DNA from 3 places in the Rhodococcus sp. P4_E4 genome. Region 1 is predicted to be linked to each of the others. Evidence: riboswitches for the same ligand, from Rfam matches in the RefSeq annotation. Region 1 holds a riboswitch; each other region holds the start of a gene.
The links. A riboswitch is a leader RNA that binds a small molecule or an ion and turns the genes downstream of it on or off. The one in region 1 is predicted to bind thiamine pyrophosphate.
Positions count from the first base shown of each region.

Region 2: linked by a shared signal. The riboswitch ahead of thiO (glycine oxidase ThiO) and the one ahead of AC1DVN_RS09935 (3-oxoacyl-ACP reductase) in region 1 are both predicted to bind thiamine pyrophosphate.
Region 3: linked by a shared signal. The riboswitch ahead of AC1DVN_RS26595 (TenA family protein) and the one ahead of AC1DVN_RS09935 (3-oxoacyl-ACP reductase) in region 1 are both predicted to bind thiamine pyrophosphate.

Region 1 covers NZ_JBFUJB010000006.1:241,793-246,592, reverse strand. The annotation lists gene dinB (DNA polymerase IV) at 1-607, shown strand, start outside; gene AC1DVN_RS09940 (LLM class flavin-dependent oxidoreductase) at 604-1,884, opposite strand; gene AC1DVN_RS09935 (3-oxoacyl-ACP reductase) at 1,884-2,648, opposite strand; TPP riboswitch at 2,666-2,759, opposite strand; gene AC1DVN_RS09930 (DoxX family protein) at 2,898-3,338, shown strand; gene AC1DVN_RS09925 (AurF N-oxygenase family protein) at 3,443-4,432, shown strand; gene AC1DVN_RS09920 (TetR/AcrR family transcriptional regulator) at 4,429-4,800, opposite strand, start outside.
Region 2 covers NZ_JBFUJB010000015.1:54,764-59,563, reverse strand. The annotation lists gene thiG (thiazole synthase) at 53-805, opposite strand; gene thiS (sulfur carrier protein ThiS) at 798-1,013, opposite strand; gene thiO (glycine oxidase ThiO) at 1,010-2,089, opposite strand; TPP riboswitch at 2,089-2,235, opposite strand; gene thiE (thiamine phosphate synthase) at 2,262-2,957, shown strand; gene AC1DVN_RS16975 (NUDIX hydrolase) at 3,314-3,958, opposite strand; gene AC1DVN_RS16970 (hypothetical protein) at 4,117-4,800, shown strand, end outside.
Region 3 covers NZ_JBFUJB010000026.1:56,886-61,685, forward strand. The annotation lists gene AC1DVN_RS26580 (ABC transporter ATP-binding protein) at 1-178, opposite strand, end outside; gene AC1DVN_RS26585 (ABC transporter permease) at 187-990, opposite strand; gene AC1DVN_RS26590 (ABC transporter substrate-binding protein) at 968-1,996, opposite strand; gene AC1DVN_RS26595 (TenA family protein) at 1,996-2,739, opposite strand; TPP riboswitch at 2,727-2,822, opposite strand; gene AC1DVN_RS26600 (carboxylesterase/lipase family protein) at 2,953-4,521, shown strand; gene AC1DVN_RS26605 (MFS transporter) at 4,514-4,800, opposite strand, start outside.

The DNA.
Region 1 (4,800 bases):
CATCGCTCGGCACGACGAATCCTCGATCGTCTCGATTCTCGGGGGCGGCGCCGGTCGCCATCTCTACGCGCTCTCGCACAATCGAGATCCGCGCCCCGTCCGCGCCTATCGTGGCCGCAGTTCGATGGGTGCTCAGCATGCGCTTGGTCGCGGATCCCATTCCCGCGCAGAACTCGATGCGTCGTTGATGTCCCTTGTCGATCGTGCCAGTCGACGCATGCGTTCGGCGCAGCGGACGGGGCGCACGGTCACGCTCCGGCTTCGCTTCGCGGATTTCACGCGGGCAACTCGATCTCACACACTGCGCCGGTCCACCGCCGACACAGCGGAATTGCTGAACGCCTCGATGGTGCTGCTGGACGAAGCGATACCGATGATCGCGGACAAGGGCATCACGTTGATCGGTGTCGCTGTCTCCAACCTGGATCGGGACGGCGCCGAACAACTCGAATTGCCCTTCGACGGTCCAGGATTCGCGGGTCCGGACACTGCCGCCCTCGACTCGGCGATGGACAGCGTCCGGAAGAAGTTCGGCTCGGCGGCTCTCACGAGGGGAGTGCTCCTGGGACGCGATCCGGACCTGTCGGTGCCGCTACTGCCGGACTAGGTGAGGTTTTCTCTCAGAGTCGCTCCCTCGTATTCGCGTCGGAACAACCCACGCGCCTGCAGCACTGGAATCACGTGATCGACAAAATCTTCCAGGCCCTGCGGATAGGTCGGCGGCATCAGATTGAAACCGTCGGCACCGCGGCCGTTCAACCAGGATTCCATCTCGTCGGCAATCGACTCCGGTGTGCCGATCATCGTTGCGTGGCCACCACCCGCAGCGAGCGTCCCGAGGAGTTCCCGCACAGTCGGTGCGTCCTTCTCGACGATCCGCAGAATAGTTGCGTAGCGTCCTTGCGGCCCGCTGAATGCTTCGAGTGGAGGCAACGGGGGCACGGGCCCGTCGAGATCCCAGTCCTCGCAATCCTGTCCGGTGAACAACGAGAGTTGGCGTATCGACTGTTCGGTGGGCAGCAGGCGATCAAGTTCGGCCTTCTTGGCCCGTGCCTCGGCGACAGTACTTCCGACGTAGGTGACCAGCCCCGGCATGACGGCGACCGAGTTCGAATCCCGGCCGGCGCGCTCGATTCTCGACTTCACGTCCGCGTAGTAGCTCTGCGCGCTGGGTAGGTCGTAGGCAACCGAATAGATCGCCTCGGCGCGCTGCGCAGCCAGATCGCGACCCTGCTCGGACGCCCCGGCCTGAAACAAAACCGGTCTGCCCTGCGGGGATCGAGGAACCGTCAACGGGCCGTCGACACGAAAATGCTTGCCGTCGTGATCGATGCGAGAAATCTCGCCTGCGTCGGCAAAACGTCCCGCCCGGTCGAGGATCAGCGCGTCTTCCGACCACGAATCCCACAATGCGAGGGCCACTTCGACAAATTCGTCGGCTCGTTCATATCGGGATGCGTGATCGGGCATCGCCTCGAGTCCGTGGTTGCGCGCCTCCTGGTCGAACATCGAGGTCACGACGTTCCATCCGGCCCGTCCGCCGCTGATGTGGTCGAGCGATGCCAAAAGTCGTGCCGCGTGGAATGGCGTGTAAAAGGTCGTGGAGATGGTGGTGACCAGGCCGACGTTCGCCGTCGCTCGTGCCATGGCAGTCAACGCGGTGATCGGTTCGAGAAACCACGACGCACCAGACTCGGGTTCTCGAACACTGTGACCGTCAGCGAAGAAAACGGCGTCCAGCTTGCCGCGTTCGGCGATCTGGGCGAGCGACTCGTAATACGTGATGTCACCGAGACTTTCGACCGGTGAGTCGCGGTGTCGCCACGCCGCACTGTGATGCCCGCAACCGAGCAGGAACGCACCTATCCGTAGCTGTGCGCCCATCAGTTCTTGACGAGTCCGCCGTCGACAACCAGATTCTGGCCGGTCACGGCCCGCGACCATGGGGAGGCGAAAAAGAGTGCAGCGTCGGCAAATTCGTCCGGCGTCGTGACTCGGCGCAGGGGAGTGCTTGCCGCGATCATGTCGAACACTGCTTCCGGTGTCGCGGCACTCGCATCGGTGGTGCGGAGCAAGCCGCCGGAGACCATGTTGACTGTGATCCCGTCCGGACCGAGGTCGGCGGACAGCGTCCGTGTCAGTGCCAACAGTGCGGCCTTGGCAGCGGTGTAGTCGTGGTACGGAACTACCGGATTCTGGACCAGATTGGTTCCGACAGTGATGATTCGGCCGAAGCCGAGTTCGCGCATGCCTGGTAGTCCTGCCTGGGTGGTATTGAGTGTTCCGGCAACAGCTCCGCGTAGTTGAGAGTCGAAGTCGGCCCAGGTGATCGTGTCCGCGTTCGGCCGGGCATCGCCGTTGAACGAGAAGTCGACCAGTGCATTGTCGACCACGGTCGAGATCGGTGCGTCGAATCTCTCGCGTGCAGCGGAGAACAACTGGTCGACGGAACTGCGGTCCGTCACGTCCGCCTGGACTGCGAAGGTGCGATCCTCACCCAGTTCGGCGACCAGGGCCTCGGCGGCATCGCGGCTCTTGTTGTAGTTCACGATTACGCGGGCGCCCGAGCGGAAGAATGCTCGGCTCAGTGCGGCGCCGAGCCCGCGGGCGCCACCGGTGATCAGAACGATCTGCTCGTCGAGGTTCAATGCGCGCTGAAATTGCTGTTCGGTCATGTCGACATCCCTCCGCCAGTGCTAACTGGTCAGGTTCATCGGGTCTGATCTCAGCCGACTTTTTCGGCACCCCGTGTCACCGTCCATCAGACCACGTGAGGTGAATCGTCCTGAACGCCGGGTGTGCAGTAACGGTCGGCGCGATGAGTTTTCGATCGCTCGGGAGTCGTAATTGCAAGCGAAGTGGCAACAGGCCGCTCGCCTTCGCCCCAGGAGAATCCGATGACCACCCAGCCCGTCCACAACGAAACTGTTTCCGGTAACGCCACGACGACGACACCTTCGGCCACGGCTCGCAAGGTCGGATACGTCCTGAGTGGGCTGTTCGTCGTTTTCATGCTCTTCGACGGCATCATTCACATTCTCAACCTTCAGACCGTCAAGGACGCCTCCGCCGAACTTGGGTTGCCGGACTCGCTGGCATTGACGGCCGGGGTGGTGCAACTGATCTGCCTTGCGCTGTACGTGATTCCGCGAACGTCGATACTCGGCGCGATTCTGCTCACCGGTTACCTGGGCGGAGCCGTGTTGACCAACCTTCGAGCGGAACAGCCTCTGCTGAGCACGACACTGTTTGCCGTCTATACCGGAATCGTCATGTGGGCGGGTCTGTATCTCCGAGACGAGAAGGTTCGCGAGATCATCCCGGTGCGGCGGGCCTGAAATCAGGCCCCTGAAGGGGTTGCGTGGGACGCGGTGTCCCATTATGTTTGACCTCATTCAAGTCCGTCGACTCCAATCGACGGACTGGCCGTGAGGAGACACCGATGGCTCGGTCAGCGTCGATCGAAGTGGAAAAGCCGTACCGCCAGGTACTGCAGACTTTGTCCGAGGGCTCAGTTGCCCGCAGTTTCGATCCCTATCTCGACATCGACTGGGATTCACCAGAGTTCGCGATCGATCCGCATGATCCGAGGTGGGTGCTCTCATCCGTGTCGGATCCGCTCGGAGCGACGCAGTGGTACCAGGATCAGTCGTTGGAGCGTCGAATCGCCATGGGAATGTGGCGTCAGGCGAATGTGACCAAGGTGGGTTCGGCATTCGAGAGCATCTTGATCCGGGGAATGCTGCAATACATCATGGCGCTACCCAACCAGTCGCCTGAGTTCCGGTACTGCCTGCACGAGATGACCGAAGAGTGCAATCACATCCAGATGTTCCAAGAACTCGTCAATCGTATGGACATCGACGTACCGGGTATGCGTCCGATGTTCCGGCGGCTGTCGCCGATCATCGGAGTGCTGGGAGCAAAGTTCCCGGTCATCTTCTTCATCGGCATTCTGGCTGGTGAAGAACCGATCGACCACTTCCAGAAGGATCTCATCCGCGAGGGTAAGGACACGCCGCCGGCGATGCTCCGCACCATGGAGATTCACATCGCCGAAGAAGCGAGACACATCTCGTTTGCTCACGAGTTCCTGCGCAATCACGTCCCCAGACTCAGTCGTACGAGTCGAGCCATCACATCGGTCGCCTTCCCCGGCACGATGCGTTGGCTTGCGGGCGAAATCATGTCACCGCCAAAGGAATTCGCCGAAGAATTCGGAATCCCGGACGAGGTGATGAAGAGCGCCTTCTGGGGGAGCCCACATTCACGCCGCATCCTGGGTAATTACTTCGGTGAAATGCGAGCCCTGGCAGACGAACTCGGATTGATGAATCCGGTGTCGAAGCGTGCGTGGCGAAAGCTGCGCATCGACGGCGACTACGCCCGCTACCGCGGCGAGCCGAAGCGTTCCGACAAGACCCGGATCTAGTCCGGCCGCGAAGTTCCTCCGTCGGAGGACACCAGTTCGGCTATGAGCGTGGACAATTCGACATGGGGATCGATCTGTAGCCCGCTCGAGCGTGCAACGCCGTCGAACATGTACCAGGTGTATTTCGCGAGGTCGGCGACGATCTCTTCGCGGCTCGGTTTCGGATCGGTGCTTCGGACCCAGTGGGTGAGCGTGCCCTCGACCATTGTCACCACCGCGAACGGTAGTGAATCGAAGGGTGAGGAGTCGATCCCCACGGATCGACCGACTTCGGTGATAGTGGTGCGGGCCGAGTCGGCGATTGTCGCCTTCAAGCTGCTGATCGCGTCGATGCTCTCGTCGTCGTAGTCGGTGGGGCCGGTACCCAT
Region 2 (4,800 bases), on a different contig from region 1:
TGAGTCCGGGCAATTCGGGCAGAACCCCGAGAAATCACCCGGATCTCGTCCCTCAGGACGACGCTTGAGCCCAGAATCGCTTGGGGATCCGGCCGGCGTGCCGCGCCTCGAAACCTGCCACGACAGCGTGACGCATCGCCGACGCCATCAGCGCGGGATTCTTGGCCCGCGTCACCGCTGTCGCAAGTAGGACCGCGTCGCAGCCCAACTCCATGGCAAGGGTGGCGTCGCTGGCCGTTCCGATCCCGGCGTCGAGGATGACGGGTACGCCGGCGCGCTCGACGATCATCTCGATGTTGTGCGGATTCGCGATACCAAGCCCGGTGCCGATGGGTGAACCGAGCGGCATGACCGCGGCGCAACCAACCTCTTCGAGGCGAAGCGCCAGCACCGGATCGTCCGTCGTGTACGGCAGAACGGTGAATCCGTCGTCCACCAATTGTTCTGCGGCGGAGACGAGTTCGATTGCGTCGGGCAGCAGTGTCCGCTCGTCGGCTATGACTTCGAGTTTGACCCAGTTCGTCTCGAGCGCTTCGCGTGCCAACTGCGCCGTCAGCACTGCTTCGGCGGCGCCCCGACACCCGGCGGTGTTCGGCAACGGTTCGATTCCGAGGCGACGAAGCAGGTCCAGAACGCCGGTGCCGCCGGCCGCGTCGACTCGCCGCATCGCGACGGTGGTCAGTTCGGTGCCGGAGGCGACGAGCGCTTCCTCGAGCACCGCAAGGTTGGCGGCGCCGCCTGTTCCGGTGATGAGCCGGGAACCGAAGCTGCGGCCAGCGATAGTGAGAAGGTCCTGCTCAGCCACCCTGCACCGCCGTGAGGATCTCGATTTCCCAACCACGTCCGACGGATTCGTCCCAACGCCCGCGAGGAAAGAGCGCACCGTCGACGGCGACGGCGATACCCTTGCTCGGCAACTCGAGGTGCGTCAGTAGCTCGGTCACCGTGACTGCTCGATCGAACTCGAGATCTTCGCCGTTGACGGTGATCCCGATCGGGACCTGCTCACTCATGAATTTTCCTTAACTACTGCGAACCGCTCGGGTTCGGTTCCTTTTACCTCGACCAAAGATGTGCCGTTCAGCAACGCGACCGTCGCATCGGCGGTGACGGGCGTCAGCAGGACACCGTTGCGTCCGTGTCCGGTGGAGACGACAACACGATCGGACACGCGCCCGATCAAGGGCAGGTTGTCCGGCGTCATGGGACGCAGGCCTGCCGCGCATTCGTACAGTTCGTATTCGCCGATCGCCGGCATCAGTGCCTCGGCGTCGTTGATCAGGTCGCGTACTCCGGCCATCGTGACCTGTGTGTCCTCACCGGACTCGTATTGTGTTGCGCCGACGACGATTCCGTCACCGCGCGGGACGAGGTAGGCGGGCCGCCCGTGGACGCTTCCGCGGATGGTGCGGCTGGGCGCCGGGGTGACTCCAGGCCTACTCCGCAGGCGAAGGATTTCGCCCTTGACCGGGCGTACCGGTAACCCGGGCCACAGCTTGGGTGACGCGATACCGGCGGTGAGCACTATCTGGTCGGTATCGAGTTCGGCGAGGTCGTTGACGGCACGCGCGATCAATTCGACACCGGATTCCGCACAGGCCTTCTGCAACGCCTCCAGCAGAAGTCTGTTGTCGACGGCGGACTCACCGACAGCCATCAGTCCCGACCGGATGCCCCGGCCGAGCATCGGTTCGAGTTCGCGGATGCGGGCGCGACCGAGAACTTCGAGTTCATGGCCCTGCGCGGTCACCCACTCGGCGATGGTCTGCAGGTCCTGCGCGTCGGCCGCATCGAGTGCAACCGTCAGCGAACTGTCCGCGGTGAAGACCGATGGCCCGAACTTTCCGAGCTCCTCACCGAACGTCGGCCACCGTTCCAGGGACGCCGCACCAACCGTCAACGCTGTCTCTTCACCCGGCCAGCCTTCGGAAAGCGGGGCGAGCATTCCGCCCGCCACCCACGAAGCACCTGATCCAATGGACGGGTCGTACAACCGAACGGACCACCCGTCGCGGGCGGCTCGCCACGCAATGGCGAGACCGATGACACCGCCGCCGACAACCGACACCGTACGAGCGTGTGTACTCACGAAACTCCACCTCCACTTCCTGCGCCGGCATGATCCGGGTCAGGTCTGACGGTCGGGATCTGGTCGCGATCCCCTCTCAGCCCCACGAACCTCGCAGTCACGACAAAAAGTGACAACGACGTTTCAGGACTCCCGTGTCGAACCTTGCTCCCTAGAGGCTACCGTTTGCTCCGTGCACCCCACACATCCCAGTAACGTCATCGACCGGCGCGAGCGCCTGGCAGCAGCACGGCTGTACCTGTGCACCGACGCGCGCCGCGAGAAAGGCGACCTCGCGCAGTTCGCCGAGGCAGCATTGTCCGGCGGAGTCGACATCATCCAATTGCGTGACAAGGGCTCTGCCGGTGAGCGCGAGTTCGGCCCGCTCGAGGCCAAGGACGAATTGGTAGCGCTGGGCATTCTCGCGGTCGCAGCGCGACGCCACGGCGCATTGTTGGCCGTGAACGATCGCGCGGATCTCGCGATGGCTTCCGGTGCCGACATCCTCCACCTTGGCCAGAACGACATTCCCGTCCCCTACGCGCGAACCGTTGTCGGTGAAGACGTCGTCATCGGGCGTTCGACGAGTAGTCGCGCGCAGGCGAGTCTGGCCGCAATCGAAGAGGGCGTCGACTACTTCTGCACCGGGCCGGTCTGGGCGACACCGACCAAACCGAATCGAAGTGCGTCCGGTCTGGAACTGGTTCGATCGACCGCCGACGCCGCACCGCCGCGCCCCTGGTTCGCAATCGGCGGCATCGACGAGGAACGCCTGCCGGAGCTGCTCGATGCCGGTGCCACGCGCATAGTCGTCGTGCGTGCAATCACGCACGCGTCGGATCCCCAGGCGGCTGCGCAGCGCCTCGCCGCGGCCGTCACTGGACGCTGAAAACCGGTAACTGGCGACCGTCAACTGTTTGCCGGGCGATTTCTGCACAGTTACGGGTCAGCACGCCTGACTCGAAACATGAACGGAAGTTGTCCGATCAGACAACAAACCCCCAGTTCCTAGGTGCGATTGGATGTCCGAAAAGTCGGATTAGGTGATCTTGATCACAGTTATTTCGATTGCGTGTCGCATCCCATTCGGTTTGTTGTAGTTTACTCCCAGTTACTAACTGAAACCTAGGAGCACTAAATGGGATCCCTCGACACCGGCTCGCTCAGCACCGAATCGCTCGAAGACCTGAACCTCGGCAAGATCAGCCTCCTGAGGAGTCCGGCCCTTCTGCTGTATATGCCCTGTTAAGACTGCGTACTCGACGCCTCGGACAGGTTCTGGTCACTGCCTGACTGCTCACTGCCTTGGTGGGAACTGCCTTGGTGGGAACTGCCTTGGTGCGAGCTGCCCGACAACCATCCGAAGCCACCGTCTTCGAGTACGACGGTGTGTGGGTCGCCGCCCTGTAGGTCTTCGGTCTCGGCTGGTACAGGCGCAGTTCGGAGCTCGGGCCACGAGGAACCGAATCCCGGATGCAATGGCAGCGAATCGACGTCGGCTTCACGCACCCACCGCAACTCGGTGCTCTCACCGTTGGCAACCGTAGACAGTGGATGTGCCGCATCAGCCACAACGGTGGTGTAGGTCCACCCGCTCTCAGCATGCATCGTCACTACCTCACCGCGGACGCGAACGGCGTCTTCGGCGATTCCGGCTTCTTCGTGTGCCTCCCGGACAGCGGCGTGCGTCGTGCTTTCGTGTGAGTCCCGTGCTCCACCGGGCAATGCCCAGGTACCACCTTGATGGCTCCACGCCGCACGATGCTGCAGCAAGACCAGGGGCGATCCGTCCGAATCGGGGGCGCGCAGAAGCAGTCCAGCGGCTCCGTGTTTACCCCAATGCCGAGTACCGTCCGGTCCGATCGACCAACCGTCACCGTCACCACGCATCGACTACCTCGCTCCGCCTGCTCTCGCCGTTGTCCCACACTAACCGTTTCAAACTGCTCCAGGTGTAGGTGATGCTTATATGCTCGCGAAGATGCCCTGAATCATTTCTCGGCGGCGTCATTTCTCGGTAGCCCGCCTACAGCGAAGTGAGGTGCTCGATGGTCGACCGTGTCGTCCCGTCCATCGAACCCCGGTCGCTGCCGCCCGCCGAGGGCACTTCGGTATCGGCGGAGGACGAGCGAGCACTTCTGCGGCGCGAACTCCAGGCATTCATGTCCTCGACGCCTGGCCGGTTGACCGTCGTCGGAGTGATCTTGATTGCGATCACCTTGATCGCCGGACTCCTCGCCACCGCAGCGATCGAGAACCGACAGGCGAACCTCGACCTCCTCCTCGTCGAAACCGAACCTCTCGCCAACTCGGCCCAGAACCTCTACAGCGCGTTGTCTTTGGCAGACGCCGCCGCGGCCACCGCCTTCATCTCCGGCGGCCTCGAACCCGCCGAAGTACGCGACCGATACACGCAGTCGATCGGTGAGGCGTCGGCGGAGATCGTCCAGGCATCGGCCGGTCTCGACTCGACTGATCTTGCCGGGCACAGCGCGTTGACCACCATCTCGACCGACCTCTCCGTCTACACCGGGCTGGTCGAAACTGCACGGGCGAACAATCGCGTCGGAAACCCGGTCGGGGCAGCATATTTGAGCGAGGCCTCGCAGTTGATGCAGACCTCGCTGCTGCCGATGGCTCAGCAACTGCACGCCTCGCAGGAGACCCTGGTCTCGCAGGTACAGCGCGATTTCGAGACTCCACCGTGGTGGCCGATCGTGGCATTCGTCCTC
Region 3 (4,800 bases), on a different contig from region 1:
CGAGCCCGGCCAGGACGTTGAAGATCGTGCTCTTGCCGCAGCCGCTCGGCCCGATCACCGACACGAATTCGCCCGCGTCGGCGCGGAAGGACACCGAATCGAGTACGAGACGCGATTCTCCGGCCGTGTCGAACCTCTTGGTCAGGTCCTGGATTTCGACCATTGCATCCTCGACCATCGGGTCAGTCATGTCCGCGACCTTTCGTTCATCGCCCATGGTGCAACGATGCGCTCGATGGCGAACGTCAGCAAGTACAGCGTGACGCTGATCAACGCGGTCACCAGTACGGCCGCCAACACCAGGTCGGTGCGGAAGGAGTTCTTCTGGGTGCTCATGTAAATGCCCAAACCGGAAGTAGCGCCGACGTATTCGGAGAACACCGCGCCCACGACCGCGTAGGTGATACCGATACGCAGGGCGGTGAAGAATCGCGGAATCGCCGAAGGAAGGCGGACGTATCGGAACTCCTGCCAGCGAGTGCTGCCCATACTGCGCAGGAGAGCGCCCGCTTCACGGTCGGCCGCGGCAAATCCCTCGATGAGTCCGATGGTCATGGGGAAGAACGTCGCAAGCGCGATCACCAACACCTTCGGCAACAACCCGAAGCCGAACCAGATGATCATCAGCGGCGCGATGGCGATGATCGGCAGCGTCTGCGAGACGACAAAAAGTGGTACCAGCGCGCGTGACAACCACGGCGAAAAGTCCACGACCACAGCAAGAATCCAGGCCAACACCAGTGAAACAGTGAAGCCGACCAACGTGACCTGCAATGTCGACCAGGCGTGGCCGGAGATGATCTCGCGATTGTCCCACCCTTGGGACAGAACGCGACCAGGAGACGGAAGTACCTGCGGCCGAATCCCACTGATCTCGACGTAGATCTGCCACGCCGCTACGAGGAGCACCACCACGGCGAGCGCGGGAAGCGCCCGCCGCATGGCCGAGACCAGCCGTCCGCTCACGTCAGGACGCGTCGAGATACTCATTGGTGAAGTACTCCGACCAGTCCGGCTTCTGGGTCAGCGGCTTCCCGTCCGGTCCGGCGAGCAATCCGTTGTCGAAGAGGAATCCCGAATAACCCGACCAGGTTTCGAGATTCTGGGCGCCCACGACGCCGTTGGCGTCTTTCATGTAGTCGGCGGCGAGCATCCGCTGACTGTCACGGACGAGGTCTTCGTCGGTGAAAGCTCCGGGGTTCGCGTCGATGAGATCCTGCGCGGCCTGGTCCGGGTTGTCGGCAGCAGTCTGATATCCGCGTTGAACGGCTTTGACGAACTTGCGTGCCTCGTCGGGATGGTCCTTCAACCACTGCTGGTTGCCGTTGATCACGATCGAATACGCATCGGGGAAGCCGTAATCGGTGTACTGGAAGTACCGCATCGGAGTTCCGTTTCGCTCCGCTTCGAGGCCTTCCCACGCAAAGTAGGAGACCGTGAAATCGGCCTGGCCCGAGTACACGGCTTCGTACGCGGACGTACCGAGCGTGACCGTCGTGAAGTTCCCGGTCCCGCCGTCGTTGCGGATGATCTGCTGCAGTGTCTCGACTTCGCCGGGATCGCCGAACCCGGCGTACGTCTTTCCGTCGAGATCACGCGGGCGCGTGATGTCCGCACGATCCGCCTTCACACCGATGCCGGTGGCGCGGTGCTGAAGTGGCGCGATGACGGACGTCGTGGCGGCGCCGGCCGCTCGGGCGAACGTGGCCTGACTCTGTGTGCTGATGCCGAACTCCGCGTTGCCGGCGTCGACCAGGGTGTCGGGCGAGGTGTTGTTGTACGGCAGGATCGAGACGTCCAGACCGGCGTCCTCGAAGTAGCCCTCTTGGAGTGCAACGTACAAACCGGTGTGGTTCGTGTTCGGGGTCCAGTCGAGTGCGAACCGAATGGTCCCGTCGGAAGAGCCGGTGTCAGCGGCGCATCCGGTCAGAACTGTGAATGCGGCTGCGATCGCGGCAGACGTGGCAAGTGTGCGGCGCAGCGCCGCAAACGACATCACGACGCCGGCCAAGGCTGCTGGTGGAGTGCGGAATCCCAGAACATCAACTCGTAGCGACTGGCGATGCGGAATGCTTCACTCATCGCCTCACGCTCTGTCTCGGTGGCTGCTTCGGCCGCAGCATTGACCAGTACGCGGGCCTGCGCCACCGACTCGTGGAATTCGGGTGCGTCGTACGTCGTGACCCACTGTGCGTACGGATGCGACGGATCGGCGTCGAGTACCTCGCGCGCTGAAGCGGCAAGATCGCGGCCGACCTCGGCGTAGATCCAGAAGCAGGGGAGTACTGCCGCTGCGGAGACCGGGTAAGGCGCAGTTGCCGCAGTCGCCGTCAGATACGAGACGTATCCCAGGCAGGCCTGCGAATGCTCGAGCCTTCCCGATCCCGCTGGAAGAATTCCACCGGTGAGAAGTCCGTCGTGAAGCGCAGATTCCACTGTCGCTGCCGTGGACGCGGAATTCGACCAGAAGCCCGCCGACTGCGGATCCGGGGCGTGGGCCGCGACCAGGGACAACGCTTTCGAATACCCCTCGAGATAAAGCTTGTCCTGCTCGATGTACGTGCGGAACGCGTCGAGAGGCAAGGTTCCGTCGCCGAGGCGTTTGAGGAACTCCAGTGAGTCGATCGACTCGCGGAGGACCTTCGTCTCGGCCCAGAGCCGATCGGTGAACCGATCCGTCGACGGCGCTGTGGCCACCGAGTTTTCGGCAGAATTGTATGCAGGCTGCGTAGTAGCCATGACATCCCTTCGTCAGCATTACCTGATCAGGTTCCCGGGTGTGTTCTCAGCCCCGCCCATGCGGAGCACCCCGTGTCAGAACTAGGCGACCTTAACACCGAGCCTCTGCTTCGTCGGCGGCTACCTGGCAGTTGAGTAGTCGGCGCACATCGGCCTTATGTTGGTACGTTTGGTCTTGTTTGCCACACGCGCGGGTCGGGAGGGGATTCAGACATGGAGACCGACGTTCGACCGAATCTCGGCGAGGACGGAACTCTGGTGATCCGTGCCCGCGGCGGAGAAGCCCGCGGGTATCCGGATGGCGGAATGTTCGCGTGGAAGGGCATGCCTTACGCAGCAGCGCCGGTGGGTGAACGGAGATTCCGCGCGCCGCAACCCGCTGAGCCGTGGGACGGGGTGCGCGACTGTCGTGAGTTCGGGCCGATCGCGCCGCAGGGCCAGAGCCCGGCGGTTCCGATCGACCGGGCCTTCAAAATCGACGAAGACTGTCTGTCGATCAACGTGTGGGCCCCGCGCCCCGACGGCACGCCGCGACCGGTGATGGTGTGGATTCACGGCGGCGCCTACTGCCTCGGGTCCGCCGCCCAAACGATCTACGACGGCCGTCATCTGGCTGAAACCGGTGACGTCGTTCTCGTCTCCTTCAACTATCGCGTCGGTGCCCTCGGATTCCTGGACCTGTCTGGATTCTCCACCGCGGATACCGTTTTCGAATCGAACTGTGGTCTGCGAGACCAGATTGCGGCACTCGAATGGGTTCGAGACAACATCGACGCCTTCGGGGGTGACCCGAGTGCGGTGACGGTGTTCGGTGAGTCGTCCGGCGCAGGATCCATCACGACGCTCATGACCTGTCCGAGCGCCGAAGGTCTGTTCAATCGTGCGATTGCCCAGAGTCCTCCCGCGACCTCCGTCTACGGGGCCGAGCGCGCCAAGACCGTGGCGGAGCGGTTTCTCGAACTGCTTTCGATCGCCCCTGAAGACGCAGGCGATCTGCTGACCACGGATCTGGAACTGCTCGTCAAGGCAAGCGATGACCTGGTCAACGAAATTCCGACCCGGATTCCGGGAACTTTGGCGATGGCACCCGTTGTCGATCGTGATCTGGTGCCGCACTACCCGGTTGCGGCTTTCCAGAAGGGTTACGCGCACCGAATCCCACTGATCATCGGTTCCAACAAGGACGAGGCGTCGATCTTCAAGTTCATGAAGTCTCCGCTGATGCCGGTGAGCGCGCAGTCGGTCGAGGCCATGCTGCAACTGCTGGCGGATGATCACCCCGACATCTCCGCGACCAAACTTGCCGAGATCATGTCGGCTTACCCTGATCACGCGAAACCGAGTGGCGCGCTGGCACTGTCGCGGGACGCGGCGTTTCGCATGCCGACTCTGTGGATCGCCGACGCTCACTGCAGGCATTCCCCTACGTGGGTCTACCGCTTCGATCACGCGACGCCGATGCTCAAGGCGGCGCGGATCGGTGCGGGCCACGCGACCGAATTACCTTATGTATTCGGCAATTTCGGAACCCTGAACGTCGACCCCACGTTCTGGCTGGGTGGACGGAAGGCTGCGATGGAGGTAGCCGGCCGTATTCAACGGCGATGGTTGGCCTTCGCGCGGCATGCCGTGCCGGCAGCTCTCGACGGTTCGAAGCACTGGGCGCCGTACGAGGAAGAGAGGCGGTCGACGCTGTTGATCGACTCGGCTGACACCCTCGTCAGCGACCCCGATCACGGACTGCGCGTCGCCTGGGGCAACGACGTGATGGGGTTCAACTGACGTCGGTCGAGTGTCGCGGACGATCCAGTTCGCGAAGCACCGGCAGGGAGGCACAGACTGCGGCGATCAGGATGATCGGAATCGACAGGGCCACAAAGGTCGACGCGATTCCGAGTTGATCGAGCAGAGGTCCGACCGCGAGGTAACCCAGCGGGCCGGCGGCGTAGGCAGTCGACGTCATGACACCGACGACGCGTCCGCGCATGTGCTCCGGGCTGTGCGTCTGCATGGCGTAGTTGGCGATCGGGCCGACTGGTCCGTAGACGAGCCCCTGCAGTC